Regions from separate parts of the Maritalea sp. genome, predicted to be linked through region 2. Evidence: predicted binding sites of a transcription regulator. Region 2 holds the regulator's gene; each other region holds the start of a gene.
The links. Region 2 encodes LexA, which represses DNA repair genes until DNA is damaged. Its sites were predicted from a motif close to TGTTCNNNNTGTGTTCNG; they were not measured.
Positions count from the first base shown of each region.

Region 1: recA (recombinase RecA) is a predicted target of LexA. The motif match lies at 1,881-1,898, and genes of this name have one in related genera.
Region 3: uvrA (excinuclease ABC subunit UvrA) is a predicted target of LexA. The motif match lies at 4,085-4,102, and genes of this name have one in related genera.

Region 1 covers NZ_JBPOEU010000005.1:76,121-82,930, forward strand. The annotation lists gene cckA (cell cycle histidine kinase CckA) at 1-582, shown strand, start outside; gene ACSHWX_RS03890 (DUF418 domain-containing protein) at 609-1,661, opposite strand; gene recA (recombinase RecA) at 1,965-3,062, shown strand; gene alaS (alanine--tRNA ligase) at 3,274-5,931, shown strand; gene ACSHWX_RS03905 (glycerophosphodiester phosphodiesterase family protein) at 5,928-6,810, opposite strand, start outside.
Region 2 covers NZ_JBPOEU010000009.1:48,823-55,632, forward strand. The annotation lists gene gltA (citrate synthase) at 1-287, opposite strand, end outside; gene gltX (glutamate--tRNA ligase) at 445-1,863, opposite strand; gene ACSHWX_RS06945 (ComEC/Rec2 family competence protein) at 1,993-4,113, shown strand; gene lexA (transcriptional repressor LexA) at 4,210-4,929, opposite strand; gene ACSHWX_RS06955 (hypothetical protein) at 5,434-5,625, shown strand; gene ACSHWX_RS06960 (metal ABC transporter permease) at 5,666-6,523, opposite strand; gene ACSHWX_RS06965 (metal ABC transporter permease) at 6,520-6,810, opposite strand, start outside.
Region 3 covers NZ_JBPOEU010000025.1:35,895-42,704, forward strand. The annotation lists gene gyrA (DNA gyrase subunit A) at 1-331, opposite strand, end outside; gene ACSHWX_RS14300 (efflux RND transporter permease subunit) at 625-2,823, shown strand; gene ACSHWX_RS14305 (hypothetical protein) at 2,829-3,365, shown strand; gene ACSHWX_RS14310 (single-stranded DNA-binding protein) at 3,438-3,929, opposite strand; gene uvrA (excinuclease ABC subunit UvrA) at 4,184-6,810, shown strand, end outside.

The DNA.
Region 1 (6,810 bases), on a different contig from region 2:
ACAAAAGACATCGGTAAAGGCACCGGCCTAGGTCTTTCCACCGTTTATGGAATTGTGAAGCAAACGGGTGGCTTTATTTATGCCGACACCGAAGTTGGTATGGGTACGACGTTCAAAATATTCCTACCGCGTTATATGCAAAAACCCGAACCTGTGGTGGAGCATGAACCGACCGCTAAACCTAAGGTGGTGCGTGACCTTACGGGCAAAGAACGTATTCTTATCGTTGAAGATGAGGACAGCGTCCGCGCATTTGCCTCTAGGGCGTTGGCGTCTGCGGGATATGTGGTGCATGAAGCGGATAGTGGTGTCGAAGCCCTTGAGGTGCTTGAAGAGATAGATGGCGAAGTTGAATTGTTGATTTCTGACGTGGTGATGCCGGAAATGGACGGCCCAACATTACTAACCCATATGCGCGAGCGGTACCCTGAGATTAAGGTGATTTTTGTTTCCGGTTATGCCGAAGAGAACATTCGCAAGGGGCTTGAAGACGATAGCAGCGTTGATTTCCTAGCCAAGCCATTTTCGCTGAAACAATTGGCGCAAAAAGTAAAAACCGTATTGAGTGGTGCCGGCGAGTAGCCGCCACCACAGTTGTTGGTTTTTACTTATCCCGTCGTGCGCCGCATCAATTCTTCCAACGGGCCGCGTTTAAACCGTTTGCGCCAAAAGTAGACGAACAGCACGGACAGTCCGACAAACTCAAGAGCAAACCAGAGCGCCATCACGTGATTTGAGGTGCCCGTAAGCTTGAACGTTTCTAAGATGCTCATCCCGATCAAAATGTGAGCAAAATACAGCGTGAGGGTTTGCTGTCCGGTTTGGCTTAGTGTGCGCATGAGCGGATTTTTATACGCAACTTCGGGCACCAATAGACAAACACCGATCACAAACATCGCCGCACCAATGCCATTCAACATATAAAACGGGCCGGGCGGAATGGGGCTTGTCGCGAACATTTGCGACAGGTCAGAACCAAGAATTGGCGTTAGTACGGATATGGTCTGCACGCTGATCATCGGGATTATCGCCAAAAACATGATGCCCGTGACGGTCAGACGGATGGCGTTAATGCGCAGCGACAAATCAATTTTTGCTAGGAACACACCGAAGCTGAAGAAACCCAACCAAGGGACAATCGGATGCCAGCCATTGAAGAAAAGGTTGCGTATGAAACCTTCCCATGTCCAAAGCCCGGAATAGCTCAGGTCTTTCCAGTTCCATCCCACGTCATAGTTGAGGAAGAGATTGAGTGCAGGGAATGCCAGAATAATGAGAACTGTGACGCCCAATAGCGACATTGTGCCAAGCGGCAAAAGCCAAATGCCGAGTGCAAAATAAAATGCGTAATAGTGAATGATGTCTGCATCAAAGATAGACAAGTTGATCAGGCCGATAGCCAGCAAAAAGACCGCTCGTTTTAGCATCGTGATTTGAAAACTGGGCTGTGCTGAATTACGCGCTGCAAGTGTGATGCCTACACCTGCTAAAACAACAAAAACGGCCGCCGCTTTTCCCTCCAACAAAATGAGCGCTTCAGTCAAAAATCCAGAATATATGATCTCAGGCGTTTGCATAACGACCTTGAAATTCACGATTGCCATGCCCGCAAAGGCCAAAAATCTGGCCAAACCTAATCCGTTTAGTCGTTCAGTTTTCATACTGTTCCTGCGCCATAAATTATTAGAATGATCGTTCTCATATAAGGGTGATTCTAGTTGTTTCAAGCCAAATAGTGGGTTTGCTTCATGGATTTCATTCGCGACGAGTCGCATATGTTCAGCCAGTAACTTGCCAGAACTAAGAACAAAGATAGAATGAATGGAAATATGTTATTCTATATCAATGAGTTATGCCTCTTGACATTTCTTTCGATATATGAGAACAAATATAGTACAAAATAATGAAATAGATTGTCCCGACGCATTGCATGACGACGTTGGTTTTGGAATAAGGAGAAGGTAATGGCTAATTCTCAACTTCGTGTTGTCGAGGGGGGTTCTATGGATAAGAACAAAGCGCTGGAAGCTGCACTATCGCAGATCGAGCGGAATTTTGGTAAGGGTTCAATCATGAAGCTGGGTGAGAACTCAGCCATTGAAGTTGAATCCGTGCCGACTGGCTCCTTGGGGCTCGATATTGCATTGGGCATTGGCGGTTTGCCGCGTGGTCGTATTGTTGAGGTTTTTGGCCCTGAAAGCTCAGGTAAAACCACTTTGGCGCTTCACGCTATTGCAGAAGCACAAAAAGCCGGGGGCATTTGTGCCTTCGTTGATGCTGAACATGCGCTTGACCCGATTTATGCGCGCAAACTTGGCGTCAATATCGATGAATTACTGATATCGCAGCCAGATACCGGTGAACAGGCATTAGAAATTACCGACACATTGGTGCGGTCTGGTGCGATTGATCTTTTGGTTATCGATTCTGTTGCAGCGCTTACGCCTAAAGCAGAACTTGAAGGCGAAATGGGTGATTCACTTCCGGGCTTGCAAGCTCGTTTGATGAGCCAAGCTATGCGTAAATTGACAGGGTCTATTTCTCGCTCAAAAACCATGGTTCTGTTCATCAACCAAATCCGGATGAAAATCGGTGTGATGTTCGGTTCTCCTGAAACGACATCTGGTGGTAATGCGCTTAAATTTTATGCTTCAGTTCGTTTGGACATCCGCCGCATTGGTGCGATTAAAGATCGTGACGAAGTTGTTGGTAACCAGACGCGTGTGAAGGTTGTGAAAAACAAACTCGCGCCGCCTTTCCGCCAAGTCGAATTCGACATCATGTATGGCGAAGGCATTTCCAAAACTGGTGAGTTGCTCGATTTGGGTGTGAAGGCCGGGATTGTTGAGAAATCTGGCTCTTGGTTCTCATATAATAGTGAGCGTTTGGGGCAGGGCCGGGAGAACTCGCGGCAGTTCCTAAAGGATAACCCGCATCTCGCATTCGAAATAGAAGCAGGCGTGCGCGAAAGCGCCGGGCTTTCGACAGACAATATGGTGGAGCCAGTGCTCAGCGTTGAAAGTGATGATGATCCAACACTGATTGACGTGGACAAGAAGTAAAACACACGCACTAAGTTGTCATTTTATATACAACTTTGCGCCTGTTTAGAATATTCCTCACGCAAAGCGTCGGCCCTTGGTCGGCGCTTTTGTTTGTTGTTGTTGATGTCGTTTCTTTGACAAGCTAGACATGGGGGATTGCGCCATGTAAAACGGCAAAAACGTCAACAGCCTCAACTGTTTTGAGGCGCTCAACCATCCGGCAGGCATTATGAGTAGCGTCAACCAAATCCGCTCGAAGTTCATCGACTATTTCAAGCAAAATGGACACGCAGAAGTTGCGTCTGGACCCTTGGTGCCACAGAATGACCCGACCCTGATGTTTACCAATTCGGGTATGGTGCCATTCAAAAACGTATTTACCGGTCTTGAAAAACGCCCCTACACGACAGCAACCTCAGCTCAAAAGTGCGTGAGGGCTGGTGGCAAGCACAATGATTTGGACAATGTGGGTTTTACAGCGCGCCACCACACTTTCTTTGAGATGATGGGTAACTTCTCATTCGGGGATTACTTCAAGGAAAACGCTATCGAATTGGCGTGGAACTTGATCACCAAGGAATATCAACTACCTGTCGATAAATTGCTGGTGACAGTCTATCACGACGATGATGAGGCATTTGACCTTTGGAAAAAGATCGCTGGTCTGCCTGACGACAAAATTATCCGCATTGCGACGGCTGACAATTTTTGGTCGATGGGTGATACTGGCCCATGTGGGCCATCTTCAGAAATCTTTTATGATCATGGCGACCATATTTGGGGGGGTCCTCCTGGGTCTGCAGAAGAAGATGGCGACCGGTTCATTGAGATCTGGAACTTGGTGTTCATGCAATATGAGCAGCATGCGAGTGGTGAACGTACCAACTTGCCGAACCCTTCCATTGATACAGGTATGGGCCTAGAACGCTTTGCCGCGCTTCTTCAGGGTACGCACGACAATTATGAAACAGACATGTTTAAAACGCTTATTGGTGCGGTGGCAAATGCGACCAACACTGATATTGGCGATAAAGGTGACCAAAGCCGCCGCGTGATTGCTGATCATCTGCGTTCCATGTCATTTTTGATCGCCGAAGGTGTGCTGCCTTCCAACGAAGGGCGAGGCTACGTGCTGCGCCGCATTATGCGCCGAGCGATGCGCCATGCGACTTTGTTGGGAACTGACAAGCCGGTAATTCACTCTGTGGTGCCTTCGCTGGTGCGTGAAATGGGTCAGGCCTATCCCGAGTTGGTGCAGGGTGAACAGATGATCGCCGAAACTGTACGGTTAGAGGAAGAGCGTTTCTTAAAAACCCTTAGCCGTGGGCTTTCTATCCTTGAAGATGAAAGCGCGGAGCTGGCTAAAGGCGATGTGCTTGAGGGACAAACGGCCTTTAAACTTTACGACACTTATGGTTTCCCGCTTGATTTGACGCAAGACGCATTGCGACAACGCGGCATTGAGGTCGACCAAGCCGGGTTTGATGCGGCCATGCAAGCGCAAAAGGCAGAAGCACGCGCCAATTGGAGCGGCTCCGGCGATGCGGCGAACGAAACGATTTGGTTTGAAATTGCTGACAAAGCAGGCACCACGGAATTTTTAGGATATGAGCACGAACGTGCCGAAGGCGAAGTCACCGCAATTGTAAAAGATGGCGCGCAGGTCGCTGAGTTGAATGCCGGTGATGAAGGTCTTTTGGTTGTCAATCAAACTCCGTTTTATGCAGAGAGTGGTGGCCAAACTGGCGACCGCGGGAAAGCGGTAACAGAGGCCTTTGACGCTGACATAACCAACACGACAAAACATGTGGGCAAAGTGTTTGCGCACGCGATCAAAGTCAATTCCGGCACGCTCAAGCTCGGTGATGCAGTTGACTTGCGCGTAGATACCAAACGACGTGGTGCTATCCGAGCAAACCACTCTGCGACACATCTGTTGCATGAAGCATTGCGTGAAACTTTGGGCACCCATGTTGCCCAAAAAGGATCATTGGTTGCGCCGGACAGGTTACGGTTTGACTTTTCGCATACCAAGTCGGTTAGCCAAGAAGAAATTGCCAATATCGAACGGATTGCCAACGCCATCATCTTGCAAAACTCGCCTGTTGAAACCCGCCTGATGGGTGTTGATGACGCGAGAGAAGCAGGCGCGATGGCACTGTTCGGCGAAAAGTACGGTGACGAGGTTCGGGTTGTTTCCATGGGTACAGCCGTCGAAGGTGACAAAGCTGGCTCAACCTATTCGATGGAGCTTTGCGGGGGCACACATGTGCGCCACACGGGTGAAATTGGCTTGGTGAAAGTGGTGCAAGAAAGCGCCGTTGCCTCTGGCGTTCGCCGTCTTGAGGCGCTGACAGCAGATGGCGCTCGCACTTATCTTTCTGATCAAGAGCGAACAGTGAAAGACATTGCTGAACGTTTAAAAGTTGCGCCGCGTGATGCAGCTGCTCGGGTTGATGCATTGATTGAAGAGCGCAAGCAACTTGAAAAACAGCTAACCGAAGCGCGCCAGAAACTCGCGATGGGTGGTGGCGCTGAAGGCGAAGCCGGACCAGAAGATATTGGCGGCATTGCCTTTGTGGGTCGTGTTGTCGAGGGTATCCCAACTCGCGAATTGCGTGGGCTGGTTGATCAGGGCAAAGACCAGATAAAGTCTGGTATTGTTGCGATTGCCGGTGTTTCCGAGGATGGCAAAGCCGGGATCGCGGTTGGGGTTACTGATGATTTGAAAGACAAGTTCAGCGCTGTTGATTTTGTCAAAGTTGGCGTTGAAGCCGTTGGCGGCAAGGGCGGCGGAGGTCGTCCGGATATGGCGCAGGGCGGTGGACCTGACGGGGCGAAAGCGAGTGCGGCGATCGATGCAATTCGTTCCGCGATTGCTGGCTAGTCAGCGACTGATTTGAAATATGGACCAATTGATTCAATGCGATTGGTCCATACATACCCATCAAAATCTTTTGGCACCATGCCGAGTTGCTCAACCGCGTCGATGCCGGTTGATCCGATTGCGTTGATGCTGGTCGTGCCCAAAAGTATTACTGTCGAGCCTGCATCTGCCATTCGTTGTTGGAAACGGTTAGGCCATCCCCAAAGCGCCCACGCGAAGTTGGCCGGAACGATAACAAAACTCTTTTGACATTCCGCAGGCACATAGCCAGACCAGCCTACGGCCGCATATTGTACCAAGCAGTTTTTGATTTGAGGTTTCGTATAACCCTTGGTGCCCGGCAGGTTTTTGACCACAAGATCGGTTGGGCGTGCGCCACCATAAACGCCAAATAGCTGGGTTTTAAGATTGGGACGTTCGTTGAAAAACTGAACTAACGCCTCGCCTTCGGCTCGGTCATTGCTTTTGAAATTGATCAGAAATTTTTGGTCTGGGAAGCGAGTTAAAAATACCTCCAGCTCTGGCATTACGCCGACATAAAGACCACGCAGTGGATATGTTGCGCCTTCATCTGCGGTGTAACCGTAACCAACATCTAACTGTTGAAGTTCGACCAAGGTTTTTGAGCGCAAAGGACCGTTGCCATTGGTTCTACAGTCTAAAGTCCAGTCATGAAAAACCGCAAACTTGTTGTCTTTAGTGAGGTGGATGTCGATTTCAACGACATTTGCGCCAACGCGAAACGCTTCTTTTGATGAGAGAACGGTATTTTCAACATAGTCGTGGGTTGGCTCATAGATACGCTGTGCGGTGCAGGTATCGTTTTTCAGGTTTTCTCGATTGAAAGTTTGGTGAACCCCACGATGGCTGAGTAATTTT
Region 2 (6,810 bases):
GGCAACTCACCCTTTAAGAGCAAATAGGAGACTTCCAAAAAGCTTGATTTTTCAGCTAGTTGTTCGATTGGATAGCCACGGTACAACAAAGTACCTTTGCCGCCATCAATATAGGTGATTGCTGATTCTGTAGATCCGGTGGACGTGTATCCTGGATCAAATGTGAAATGCCCGGTTTGAGCATATAGAGAACGGATATCGATAACGTCAGGACCAACTGTGCCTGAAATTATGGGGAATTCATAACTTTTGCCATCAATTTCTAATTTTGCAATCCGATCGGTCATAAGCAAGGCCTCCTTCAAGATTTCAAAAAATTTAGACTCAGCGAATCGTCCCCACAAACGTAAGCGTCGTCGACCTGCAAATCAGGTTGCGCATGAGGTACCGGATTTGACGTTAATTCGCAAGCGATGAACGCCAATCCAATACCAAATTGCGTGTTTATACCGCAGTGGTTTCGCTCAGACGAGACAAACTTTCTTCTTTGCCTAACAGTAACAAAACATCAAAACAGCCGGGGGAGGCGTTCTTTGCGGTCACAGCTGCCCGAATTGGTTGAGCCACTTTGCCAAACTTGAGATCGTTTTGTTCCGCAAAAGCGCGAAGCGCAGCATCGATTCCATCGTGGGACCAATCGTTCAGTCCTTGGAGAACTGGTTGGACATTGCGAAGAATGTCCAAGTTTTCACCCTGTGTCGCCGCCAATGCTTTATCTTCAAACGCAAGTGGACGAGCGGCAAAAATAAATTCGGCGGCCTTGTTCAACTCGAGAATGGTTTTGGCGCGGGTCTTAAGTGCGGGCAGGGCCTCCCTAACCGTTTCAGCGTGCTTGGTTAGACCTTTGAGCGCCGTTTCATCTTCAATTTCTTCTGCAAGCGACACCATTAAATCAAACAGGCGTGCGTCTTCACTTGCCTTAATGTAATGCGCGTTCACATTTTCCATTTTGGCAAAATCAATGCGGCTGGCGCCTTTGTTAAGCCCGCCATATGAAAACCACTCGATAAACTGCTCCGATGAGAAAATTTCCTCATCGCCATGGGCCCAACCTAGACGTGCAAAATAATTGCGAATTGTTTCAGGTAGATAGCCCATACGTCGATAGTCTTCTACGCCAAGTGCGCCATGCCGTTTTGACAGTTTTGCACCATCTGGTCCGTGAATAAGCGGCGTGTGCGCCATCGTCGGAATGTGCCAATCAAGCGCATTATAAATCGTGATTTGTCTTGCCGAATTCACCAAATGGTCGTCACCGCGCAAAATGTGAGTGACCCCCATATCGTGATCGTCAACCACAACGGCCAACAAATAGGTCGGGGAACCGTCAGAGCGCAGAATAACAAAATCATCAAGGTTTTCAGCCTTGAAATGCACGTCGCCTTGCACCTTGTCATGAACCACGATTTCGCCGCTGGTTGGTGCTTTGATCCGCACGACAAATGGTGTATTTGCTGGCGCATCGCTTTCAGGCCGATCTCGCCAACGACGATCATAGACCATTGGGCGTCCGTCTGCTTTCGCCTTCTCACGCATTTGCGTCAATTCTTCAGCGGTGGCGTAGCATTTATAGGCTTTGCCTTCCGACAGCAATTGATTGGCAATTTCGGTGTGTCGATCGATGTTTTTCGACTGGAAGATTGGCTCACCTGCATAGTCCAGCCCCAACCAATCCATGCCGGTGATGATGGCAGCAATGGCTTCGTCGGTTGAGCGATCTTTGTCGGTATCCTCAATGCGCAGCAACATTTCGCCGCCAAGAGATTTGGCCAAGGCCCAGTTGAAAAGGGCAGTGCGGGCATTGCCGATGTGCAAAAATCCGGTTGGTGACGGCGCAAACCGTGTAATCACTTTATCTGTCATGCTGAGCGTTCTCAATTATCAAATGAAGGCTGATGGCACCGCTTGTTGCTCCGAGATGGAGGCAATGCTGGCGAAATTTTGCAGCATGTGTAACATAAGCGGAATATTGCGCAAGATAGAGGCGAGCTAATGGCCGCTTTTGAAGGCGAAACGATACTTAAAAGCCATACTCAATTGTCGCCCAAGGGCGACGAACCTGTAAGGTTGCGCCCGAATGCGGCAGTAAAACAACGCAAATCGCCTGCTAATCTGCTCGCCGATGCCGTTTCTAGTGCAATTTATCATCGTCAGTTCATTGTGCTGCTGCCATTTGCGCTGATATTTGGCATTTCCATCTATAAAAATGTTCGGTTTGAACCAAACTGGATGGCGGTTTTGTTCGTTCTTTTCGTGCTGGGTATTTGCTTTATTTGGCAACGAATTCGGCAGCGAACAGGAAGGGCTTTAGCGCTGACACTTGCTGCTTGGTTTGGCTATTCCTTAATTTCGCTGAGCGCCCAATGGTTCGGCACCTTCATGATCAGCTATCCTATGGCAGTTGACCAGCTTTCGGGCGTAGTTGTTGCCCGAACGGTCATCCAAGGTAGTAAAGAACGGCTGGTGATTGACCAACTGGCTGGTGATACGCGCTTGGTGAATGTTCGGCGTTTGCGGCTGAACGTAAAAAGCGAACATTTTGACCCGGAAAATGCATTCCAGCTGGGTGATCGAATTGAATTGCGGGCGCGAATTATTCCCGTGCCCAAGCCGGTTTACGCTGATAGTTATGATGCGCAATTTCACAGTTTTTTCGCGGGAGTAGGTGGGTTTGCAAGTTCCTTGGGACCAGCCAAAATAATTGAGCCTGGTGGAAAATCTCTTTCGGCAAACATTGATGGGTTGAGGTGGTCGATTGGAAATCGGTTGGATCAATATTTGTCAGATCAGCAGTCGGGCATTGCACGAGCACTGATAATTGGTGACCAATCTGGCATTGCCAGCGAGCTTCGAGAGGAAATTGCGAATGCGGGATTGGCACATGTGCTTGCCATTTCCGGGCTTCATCTCACGTTGGTTGTGGGCAGTGTATTTATTCTGGTTCGACTGTTTATATCGCAATTGGTGCGGCATGACCGACGGATAAAACCAATGGCGGCATTGGTGGCGATTGGGGTGGCAATTGCGTATCTTTTGATTTCTGGTTCAAATTTGGCGACCCAAAGGGCTACTTTGATGTTGGTTTTGGCTTTTATGGCTATCATTGTGGGCCGCCGCGCCATCACCATGCGTAACGTTGCTCTTGCGGCGATTGTGATCATCTTGATGTTTCCGCATGAGATTTTCAAACCTGGGTTCCAGCTATCTTTTGCTGCAGTGGTCGGACTGGTCGCAGTTTACGCAGGCATTGGCCGGTCGGCCATCGTTTTTCCCTATTGGGCAAAATTGTTTGGCGGGATTGCGCTAACCAGCTTGATCGCTGGAATTGCGACAGCCCCGATTGCTGCGGTGCATTTTCAACAATTCGCGCCGCTAGGTTTGCTCGGCAACCTGATCGCAGTGCCCATTGTTGGGTTTTTTGTTTTACCGTGTGGATTGATTTCGGTGCTTTTAATGCCTCTTGGTCTTGAGGAACCATTTTTGCTGTTGATGGGCGCAGGCATCGATTTGATCGTTCAAATTGCTAAACATATTTCGGCCATAAGTGCAGATTTCACACAGACGCCAATGTTGGCAAATTGGGTTTTGCCTGCATGTTTGGTGATGCTCGGATGGTTGAGCTTTTTCCATGGAAAAATCAAATTTGCCGCACCAATTGTTTTCTCAATCTGCCTGTTTGCTTTCGGGCCAGCCAGACTTCCGTTTGCAGTTATATCTGACAGCACACAAGCGATAATTGTAAATAATGGGGCGTCGTTCAATCAGCTCGGCCGCAAATCAAACAGTTTTACAACAAGGGCTTGGTCTGAACGGTTTGGCGCCGATATGCTAAACAATGAAGCGATTGGCAATTGTGACAAACATGGCTGCAGCGCTCAGATCGACGGACTTGTCATTTCTGCAGTTAAAAACAGCGTTGGCTTACGGGAAGATTGCCCCAATGCCGACATCCTGATCGTTAGGCAACGGCGGTCCGTTAGTTGCCCGAACGCGTTAGTGATTACACAAAAAGAATTAGACCGGTTCGGCGTCGCCACATTATTTAGGAACAAAACCGGAGGTTTTGACGTGAAGTGGGCACTAGACGATGAAAACCGACCATGGCGTCCTTGAGTGCATAAAAAAACCCGAGCAACCGATGCGAAAAGCATAGCTGTCGGGTCAAGTGTTCGCAATCGGGGATGTTGGGGCCACTAGGTCCCAACGGGGTCAGTACTTGCGAAATAAACCAACCAATCGTCCTTGAACCGCTACTTGGTCAGGGCCGAAAATTCTTGTTTCATAAGCAGGGTTTGCTGCTTCTAAGGCCACGGACTGACCTTTTTTGCGCAAACGTTTCAATGTTGCTTCCTCGTCATTGACCAAAGCGACAACAATTTCACCATTGCTGGCCGTAACCTGCTTTTTGATCAGTACCGTGTCACCATCAAAAATGCCTGCATCAATCATAGAGTCGCCGCTAACCTCGAGCGCATAATGCTCGCCGCCAGCCAACATTTCAGGTGGAACCGATATGGTGTGACTTTGTTCTTGAATGGCTGCAATAGGAACACCGGCCGCAATTCGTCCCATCACAGGGATCGTAACAGGCGCGTTGGGGTTTTCATCCTGCGCAATTGTGGAGGCGGAAACAGGTTCTCTGGCGCGGCCAAGATCACCTTGAATGACACTGGGTTCGAACTTGGACTTCTTACCACCAAGAGACGGGTTCATACTGTCTGGCAAACGAATGACTTCCATCGCTCGCGCCCTGTTGGGCAGGCGACGAATAAAGCCCCGTTCCTCCAAAGCTGTAATTAAGCGGTGAATACCGGACTTGGACTTTAAGTCCAAAGCATCCTTCATCTCATCAAATGAGGGCGGTACACCACTTTCCTTCATGCGCTCATGAATGAACATAAGCAGTTCATGTTGCTTGCGGGTCAACATTTTGAAGTCCTTTACAGCCTGAAATAGAATCGGAACAAATGTTGAACAACTATAACTGTTCTTTATATGTTCTGCAAGTGGTGCAGAATTTGTATCCATTTTGGGGCGACCTAACTATGTGTTCAAATTGCAACAATTGGAGCGCATGTGCCAAACTGTCGCAGTTTTTAGTTGCAGTTGCATTTCTGCGAGCGTATTGCACGATTGTCTTTAAAACAGGTTGGTCCCGCCAGCCATAACGCCAAGGAGGTTTCATATGTTCACATTTCAAACGCTTCTGGCAAATTGTTTGCCAGTTTAACACTAGCGCAACTGATCCTTTGTCCAGCGTCCTAGCTGCTGCATTTTAGGATTCACCTTTCAACTCTCTTTGTCTGCACACGGTGTGGATGATCAACAATCAGTCGCTGTTCGTTCCTGCGCAGTTTTGCGCGGTGATTTCAGTACAAATTTATTCAAAATGAGGAGCGGCGGAGCTTTGTGGTTCTGGCCGAGCATATTCACATGAAAAAACAACACGCAATATCGGAGCAATATTTCGAACGATTAGGCCGCTTTGGTCAGGTTTTCCTGAACTATATTGAGGCACGTCAAAAACGGAAATTGGTACGTGCCTATTATCTGGGGGCTGGTGAATTAAGCCCGCATATTAGAAAAGATATAGGGCTTAGCGATGAACGAAACTATCATCAATAAACAACGTATGAAGGGGCGGTCTAATCAACACCGCCCTTTTTTATTGAGGTGAAACTTCTGTCTCTACGCCGGATAGTTTTTTGGCATTTGGCGACAGGAAAAACGCAATCACAAAAAGCACCGTCATGACGAGAACAATGGTTGGGGCAGGTGCGCTGTCGATGAAAAAAGCAAGATAAACCCCGGTAAAAGCAGACCCCACACATATGCATAATGCCCAAATTAACATCTGCTCAATTCGACGGGTGATGAGATAAGCAATAGCCCCCGGTGCGACCAAAAGTGCAATGGCGAGGATGATGCCGACCGCTTTAAGCGCGGCCACAACGCTGAGTGAAATAATCGCTAAAAGGCCGTAGTGCAGCCATTTAACCGGCAGTCCGATGGCACTAGCATGTTGAGGGTCGAATATGTATAGCAACAAATCTCGCCATCTGAACGCGATCAAAATGGCGATGAGCGCGGAGATAATACCTGTTTCAAACAGGTCATAAACGCTGATGCCAAGCATGTCGCCAAACAAGATGTGATCAAGATGGATGTCTGTTTCAATTTTTGTGTAAAGCACAATGCCAAGGCCGAACATGCCCGAAAACACGACCCCCATTACCGTATCTTCTTTAACGCGCGCGTTTTCGGTTATGTAGCCCGTCGAAATTGCGCAGGTCATGCCAGCGGCAAACGCGCCAATCGCAAGCGGGATGTTTAAAATATAGGCAAGTACTATGCCCGGAAGAACTGCATGTGAAATGGCATCGCCCATCAAGGACCAACCCTTTAGCACCAAAAAGCAAGATAAAAGCGCGGCGGGAATAGACACCAAAATCGAGATGATGAACGCATTGCGCATGAATTCAAATTGGAACGGCATTAATGCCAGTTCGAAGAATTCGCTCATTGGCTTGCCTCCGGCTGTGCCATTCGGCGTTTGCGTTGGGCAAGAATGCCGTGCTTTGGCGCAAATACAAATGCCGTTAGAAACGCGAGCGTTTGCAGCACAACAATAATGCCGCCGGTTGCCCCGTCTAAAAAGTAACTTATGTAAGCCCCGACCAAGGCACTCATGGTGCCGATAAAGACGCTAACGGCGATCAAGCGGGGGAATCTATCCGTTAAAAGATAGGCTGTTGCGCCGGGTGTGACGACCATTGCGATAACGAGAAACGCCCCAACAGTTTGCAACGC
Region 3 (6,810 bases), on a different contig from region 2:
GCAGTCGCATGGAAAATTCTTGCGCCATGCGCACCATGGCATGATAAATCGCGGTATCACCATGCGGGTGATACTTACCAATTACATCACCAACCACACGTGCAGATTTACGATACTGCTTGTTCCACTCATAGCCATTTTCATGCATCGAATATAAAATTCGTCGGTGAACTGGCTTTAATCCATCGCGGACATCAGGCAGCGCACGACTAACAATTACGCTCATCGCGTAATCGAGATAGGAACGTCGCATTTCGTCCGTAATCGAGATTAGGGAAATGTCTGAACCTGGCTGATCTGAGCCAGTTTTATCGTCTGGTGTATCGCTCACGGTGATTTGTTCTTAGCTTTTGTTCGTTCATGTTGTTTGTTTTTAATTGATTCCACGCGCTGTGGCCAATCAGAACCGCGTTTTCTTAACAGACTCGCGCATTATTCGGCAATGAAAGACGATTATGAACCGAATCTTGGCAATTCAAAGCTAATTGTTGTGTGGATAGCTGGACTTGGTGCTTTTTTTACGCCTAGTTACTGTAAAAAACGATGCCAGGTTGGATGGCGTGTGTTGGGTAGGGGAAAAAATTGTCGATTGGGTTTGGTCTTGAACGTCTAGGTACGTTCACAATGCGGTATCCCAAATTGGTTGCCGCTGTGCTTGTTGCTTTCACGGCACTTTGTTTGTTGCAAGTACCCAAAGTGTCGATTGATGGCGATCTATTGCGCCTCTACCGCAACTCAGGGGTCCATTACGACACCTATGTTGAAGTGGGCAACAAGTTTGGCACGTTTGAAAATGACGCCTATCTGTTGGTAACATCTGATCAACTGACCGATCCAGCGGTGATCGAAACGTTACGTGAATTTGCACTCGAATTAGAGCTGAATAGCTTTGCCCGTGGCACGCTCTCGCCATTTTCGCTGCGCAAACCAACCGCCACAGACGGACTAACCCGACCCGCAGTTCCGGAAAACATGAGTTCCAATGAGGAAGTCGCGGCGGCATTGGCTGATCTTCGTCAAAACGATCCGATGATGCGCAATCTCATCATGGAGAACATGAACGGGCTTGTCATGCTGATGTTCCCCGATTCAGAGATATTGAAGGCTCGCGGCGAAGCTACAATGATCAGTGAATTGCGTGAACTCATGTCTTTTTATAAGGACGAGCGATTTACAATCGAACTCACCGGTCCACCTTTGTGGAAAGCTGAATTGCTAAATGCCAGCCGATCAGACCAAATAAAGTTTACGCTGTCCGGGATAATACTTGGGTTCTTGACCGCCTTTTTGGCATTTAGAACATTTTGGGGCGCTGTCCTTGCCACCCTCACTCCTTTTATATCTGTTGTTTGGGTTGTGGGCACCGTCACCATGCTGTTTGGCTCGTTTACGTTCCTCACCAACATTTTAACGGCCCTAGTATTGGTGATCGCTTTCGCGGAAAGCATGTTCTTTTGCTTTCACTGGCTCAGGCTATCGCGCGAGGGTATGGAACATGAAGAGGCCATTCGCGAAACGATTTTGCGCGTCAGCCCTGCATGTGCGCTAACCTCGATTACAACCGTAATTGCATTTCTATCGCTGGCGATCACACCGAGCCAAGGCGTATTTGAGTTTGCCATTACTGGCGCGCTCGCCATTCCACTGGCCTTCCTAGCGTTGGTTACTTTTTTGCCATTGGCGTTACGAACCGCGATCAAGCTCGGCTATCGGCCCAAACAAGCGCCCAGCGTGGCTTTAACGGCGGTCATTCCGCCCCTGACCAACCTTACACAAAAATTTGGCAAGGTAATCGCAGTCGTTTCGATAATCGGCTTTCTGGCGATGCTCTACCCACATACCCAACTGAAGCCGAACTTTTCCTTTCAGCAATTCTTGCCCAAAGGATCTGAGGCGATGGCCACCTCTGCAACAATTGATGCGGGAGTTGGCGGCGTCGCTCCGCTCTATATTACATTTCCATTGTATGACGCTGATCCAAATGTTTCTGACGAAGACTTCAAGCGTATGGAAACCGTTCACGATGTCATGCAAAGTGTGTTTGGTACCGGCAAAGTAATTTCAGCCGCCAGCTTCACCCATTACAACGAGTCTGGATTTACCCGTCAGCAAATTTTTGACGCAGTCGGTCCGTTCATGAAACGCAGGTTCATAACCGATAGCGGCGATACGGCCATGTCAACGTCTTTTGTGCCGACAAACCTGTCGTCTAAAGACGTTCGTGAACTGGTTGAAAGGACGTCTGAAGAGCTTAACGCAGCGGGCATCACTGATGCTCAGATTACCGGCTTTCGAGTACTTTCTGCATATGAGAGCGTCAACATGATCAAGCGCTTGCAAGATGGGCTGTCTTTGGCGGTGATCTTTTCGATTTTCATTATCGGGATCGCCTTCAGGTCTTGGCGAATTGCGCTTATTTGCATTATTCCCAATTTTGCGCCCATTTTAGGCACCGAGCTTTACCTTTGGGTATCAGGTGCTGGGTTACAACTTACCACTGTGATTTCTTTGACCATAGCATTTGGCATTGCAGTAGATGATACGATTCACTTCATGAATCATTATGTGCGCGCAAGGCAGCAGGGGTTGGATCACAATACGGCGGTGAAACGCACATTGGAGCGGGTTGGACCGGCATTAATTGCCACAACATTGATCCTTTGTGTGGGAACAACCGTAATAATATTCTCTGTGTTGCCTCAAGTTGCCCTATTTGGGGCGCTTTGTGTGCTCACTTTGGTTCTTGCATTGCTCGGCGATTTGATCGTTTTGCCAGCGTTGCTAATCGCCGGGGGGCGATTTATGAAAAATTTCAAAGGATGACCTTGATGAAGATATCAAAATTTGCCGCGATGGTTGGCGTGGGATTGATCGCTGTGACATCCATGGTTGGCACGACCATGCCGGCGCACGCCGCGAAGGCAGATGTTGAATTGTTGCAGTCCTATGTTGGGGATTGGCGAGGTCGCGGACAAGCTACACTTGCTTCGACGGGCGAAGATGAAACTGTTTTGTGCAAGATGTCATTTTCAGATTCAGGCGCGGGCAAAATCGGCTTGGACGGACGTTGCTCCCTCGCAGGCTCTACGCTTTCCATGCGCGGAACGGTTGCTTTTGTTGAAGCAAAGCGACATTTTGAGGCCGTAATGTCCTCAAACACCAGCTTTAAAGGTGTTGCAGTAGGTCGTCGGTCCGGCAAAAATCTCTCGTTCGCGCTCAAAAATGTGAAGTCAGAATCAGACGCTGCTTTTGATATCGCGGTTTCCTTGAAATTGAATAATGGTAAAATCAACGTCCGGTTTGATATTTTACACAAAGAGAGCGGTGGAAAATCCGTCGCGAAGATCCCGTTCAAAAAGAACTAATCAAGCAAAACACCTCATAAAAAAGCCGCCTCAGTCTTGGGCGGCTTTTTTATATCTAATAATCGTCTGGCTTTAGAACGGGATGTCGTCGTCCATGCCGCCGCCATCAAATGCTGGAGCACTGGCCTGAGGTCGGTTTCCACCGCCACCTGCATCATTCGAGCGCGAACCGCCGCCGCCGCCATAGTTGCTGGCGCCGTCATTGTTATCACTACGGCCGCCAAGCATCGTCAGCGTCGAGTTAAACCCTTGCAGAACAATTTCCGTTGAATAGCGGTCGTTTCCATCCTGATCTTGCCATTTGCGCGTTTGCAACTGACCTTCGATATAGACGGTAGAACCCTTTTTGAGATACTGCTCCGCAACACGGCATAGACCTTCAGAGAAGATCACTACGCGATGCCACTCAGTCTTTTCACGCCGTTCGCCACTACTTTTGTCGCGCCAGCTCTCTGAAGTCGCAATACGTAAATTCACGATTGGACGTCCATCTTGCGTGTTGCGAACCTCTGGATCTGCACCCAGATTGCCGACTATAATTACTTTATTTACGCTTCCTGCCATCGCATCGTTCCCTTCACTGCCGACTACAGCCAACTAATTTTAATACAAATAAGTCTACTGCATTGCTTTGTACGTAGTTTCTTATGTACACATGATCGTCCAATCTTGAAGAATTGATTGGCGGTCATCCACAAGCCACTTGACGCAAGCATCCATGTTCTATTTATGTTCTTATGAAACAGAGTGTGAGTCAACATTGCAATAGTTGCGTTCACAATTGAATTTGAAAATTCTATCGAGGCGAAATTACCAATATGTCGAATTCCTCGTCCCTAAATCGCGATATCGTTATTCGCGGGGCAAAAGAACATAATTTGAAGTCTGTAGACATCACCCTGCCCCGCGATAAGTTGATCGTGATGACAGGTCTATCTGGCTCCGGGAAATCCTCACTCGCATTTGATACAATTTATGCCGAAGGTCAGCGTCGATACGTTGAAAGTCTCTCGGCTTATGCGCGTCAATTTTTGGAGATGATGCAAAAGCCGGATGTTGAGCAGATAGACGGTCTATCACCTGCCATTTCGATTGAACAAAAAACGACATCTCGCAATCCACGCTCTACAGTTGGCACTGTCACCGAGATTTACGACTATTTGCGCCTGATGTTTGCCCGGGTTGGCATTCCTTACTCGCCTGCAACTGGTCTGCCGATTGAAAGCCAAACTGTCAGCCAGATGGTTGATAAAGTTTTGGCGCTTGAAGAAGGTACGCGGCTTTATTTGCTCGCCCCAATCGTTCGTGGTCGTAAAGGTGAATACAAGAAAGAACTCGCCGGATTGATGAAACGCGGTTTTCAGCGCGTTAAAATCGATGGCGAATTCTATGAGATTGCCGACGCACCTACGTTGGACAAAAAATTCAAACACGATATCGAAGTTGTTGTTGACCGATTGGTCGTTGGACCGGACTTGCAATCTCGCTTGGCCGAGAGTTTTGAAACCGCATTGCAATTGGCCGAAGGTTTAGCGATTGCAGAGTTGGTGGCCAGCGAAGGCGAAAACGAACGGCTGGTTTTTTCAGAAAAATTCGCATGCCCAGTTTCCGGTTTTACGATTGAAGAAATCGAGCCCCGCCTTTTCTCGTTCAACAATCCCTTTGGCGCTTGCCCAACCTGCGCCGGGCTGGGGACAGAATCGAAAATGTCCGCCGATTTGGTGGTGCCTGATACATCTAAAAGCCTTAAAGGCGGCGCGATTTATCCATGGTCCAAAACCTCAGCGCCCTACTACATCCAAACGTTAGACGCTGTAACAAAGGCATATGGTGGGTCGCTGGATATCCCGTGGTCTGAGCTATCAGAAGAAGTTCAAGATGCTGTACTTCACGGCACCAAGGGTAAAAAAATCCTCTTTGTCTATGAGGATGGACTTCGCTCCTACAAAACAGAAAAAGCATTTGAAGGTGTTATTGGCAATCTTGAACGGCGCTACCGGGAAACCGAATCCGCTGGCATGCGCGAAGAGATTGAAAAATACATGTCTAAGGCACCATGCGAGGTTTGTGACGGTAATCGCCTTAAACCAGAAGCATTGGCCGTCAAAATTGACGGATTGCATATTGGGCATGTGTCTGAAAAATCGATCCGCGAAGCCTATGAGTGGTTTGAGGATCTGGGCGCACGTTTAAATCCAACACAGTTGGAAATTGGCGAGCGGATCATGAAGGAAATTCGCGACCGTTTGAATTTCTTGGTCGATGTCGGTCTTGATTATCTTTCATTGTCCCGCAATTCGGGAACCCTTTCCGGTGGTGAAAGTCAGCGTATTCGATTGGCCTCCCAGATCGGTTCGGGGCTAACGGGTGTACTTTATGTTCTTGATGAGCCATCAATTGGTCTTCACCAACGCGACAATGCAAGATTGCTAGAAACCCTTCGCCGGCTCCGTGATTTGGGCAACACCGTCATTGTGGTTGAACATGACGAAGATGCCATTTTAACGGCGGATTATGTGGTTGATATTGGCCCTGGTGCTGGCATCAATGGCGGTGAAATTGTTGCGCAAGGCAAACCAGAAGACGTCATCAACAATAAGAACAGCCTCACCGGAAAGTATTTATCCGGCGAGTTGGGTGTCAAAATTCCAGCTGAACGTCGGCCTTTGTCCGATACGCGCCGCATCAGCATTACCGGGGCGACTGGCAACAACCTCAAAAACGTTTCGGTGGATATTCCACTGGGCACATTCGTTGCGGTTACTGGCGTTTCTGGTGGCGGCAAATCAACTTTGTTGCTGGATACAATGTATACGGCAATTGCGCGTAAGCTAAATGGTGCTCGTGTCACCCCCGCACCGCACGACCAGCTATTAGGCTTAGAGTTTTTGGACAAAGTGATCGATATTGACCAGAGCCCGATTGGACGCACGCCACGTTCTAACCCAGCCACATATACCGGTGCATTTACTCCCATTCGCGAGTGGTTTGCTGGACTGCCTGAATCCAAAGCCCGTGGCTATATGCCTGGCCGTTTTTCGTTCAACGTAAAAGGCGGGCGTTGCGAGGCTTGCCAAGGCGATGGCGTCAACAAGATTGAAATGCACTTTTTGCCAGATGTTTATGTGACCTGCGAAACGTGTAAGGGCAAACGCTACAACCGCGAAACGCTCGAAGTTATGTTCAAGGAAAAGTCAATTTCTGACGTTCTTAATATGACTGTAGACGAAGCGGTGGTGTTCTTTTCTGCGGTCCCCTCAATTCGCGACAAGATGAAGACCTTGCAACGCGTTGGGCTGGGATATGTAAAAGTTGGTCAACCGGCGACAACCTTGTCCGGTGGCGAAGCTCAACGGGTGAAGCTGTCCAAGGAATTGTCAAAGCGGGCCACTGGGCGCACGCTTTATGTCCTTGATGAGCCGACGACCGGGCTTCATTTTCACGA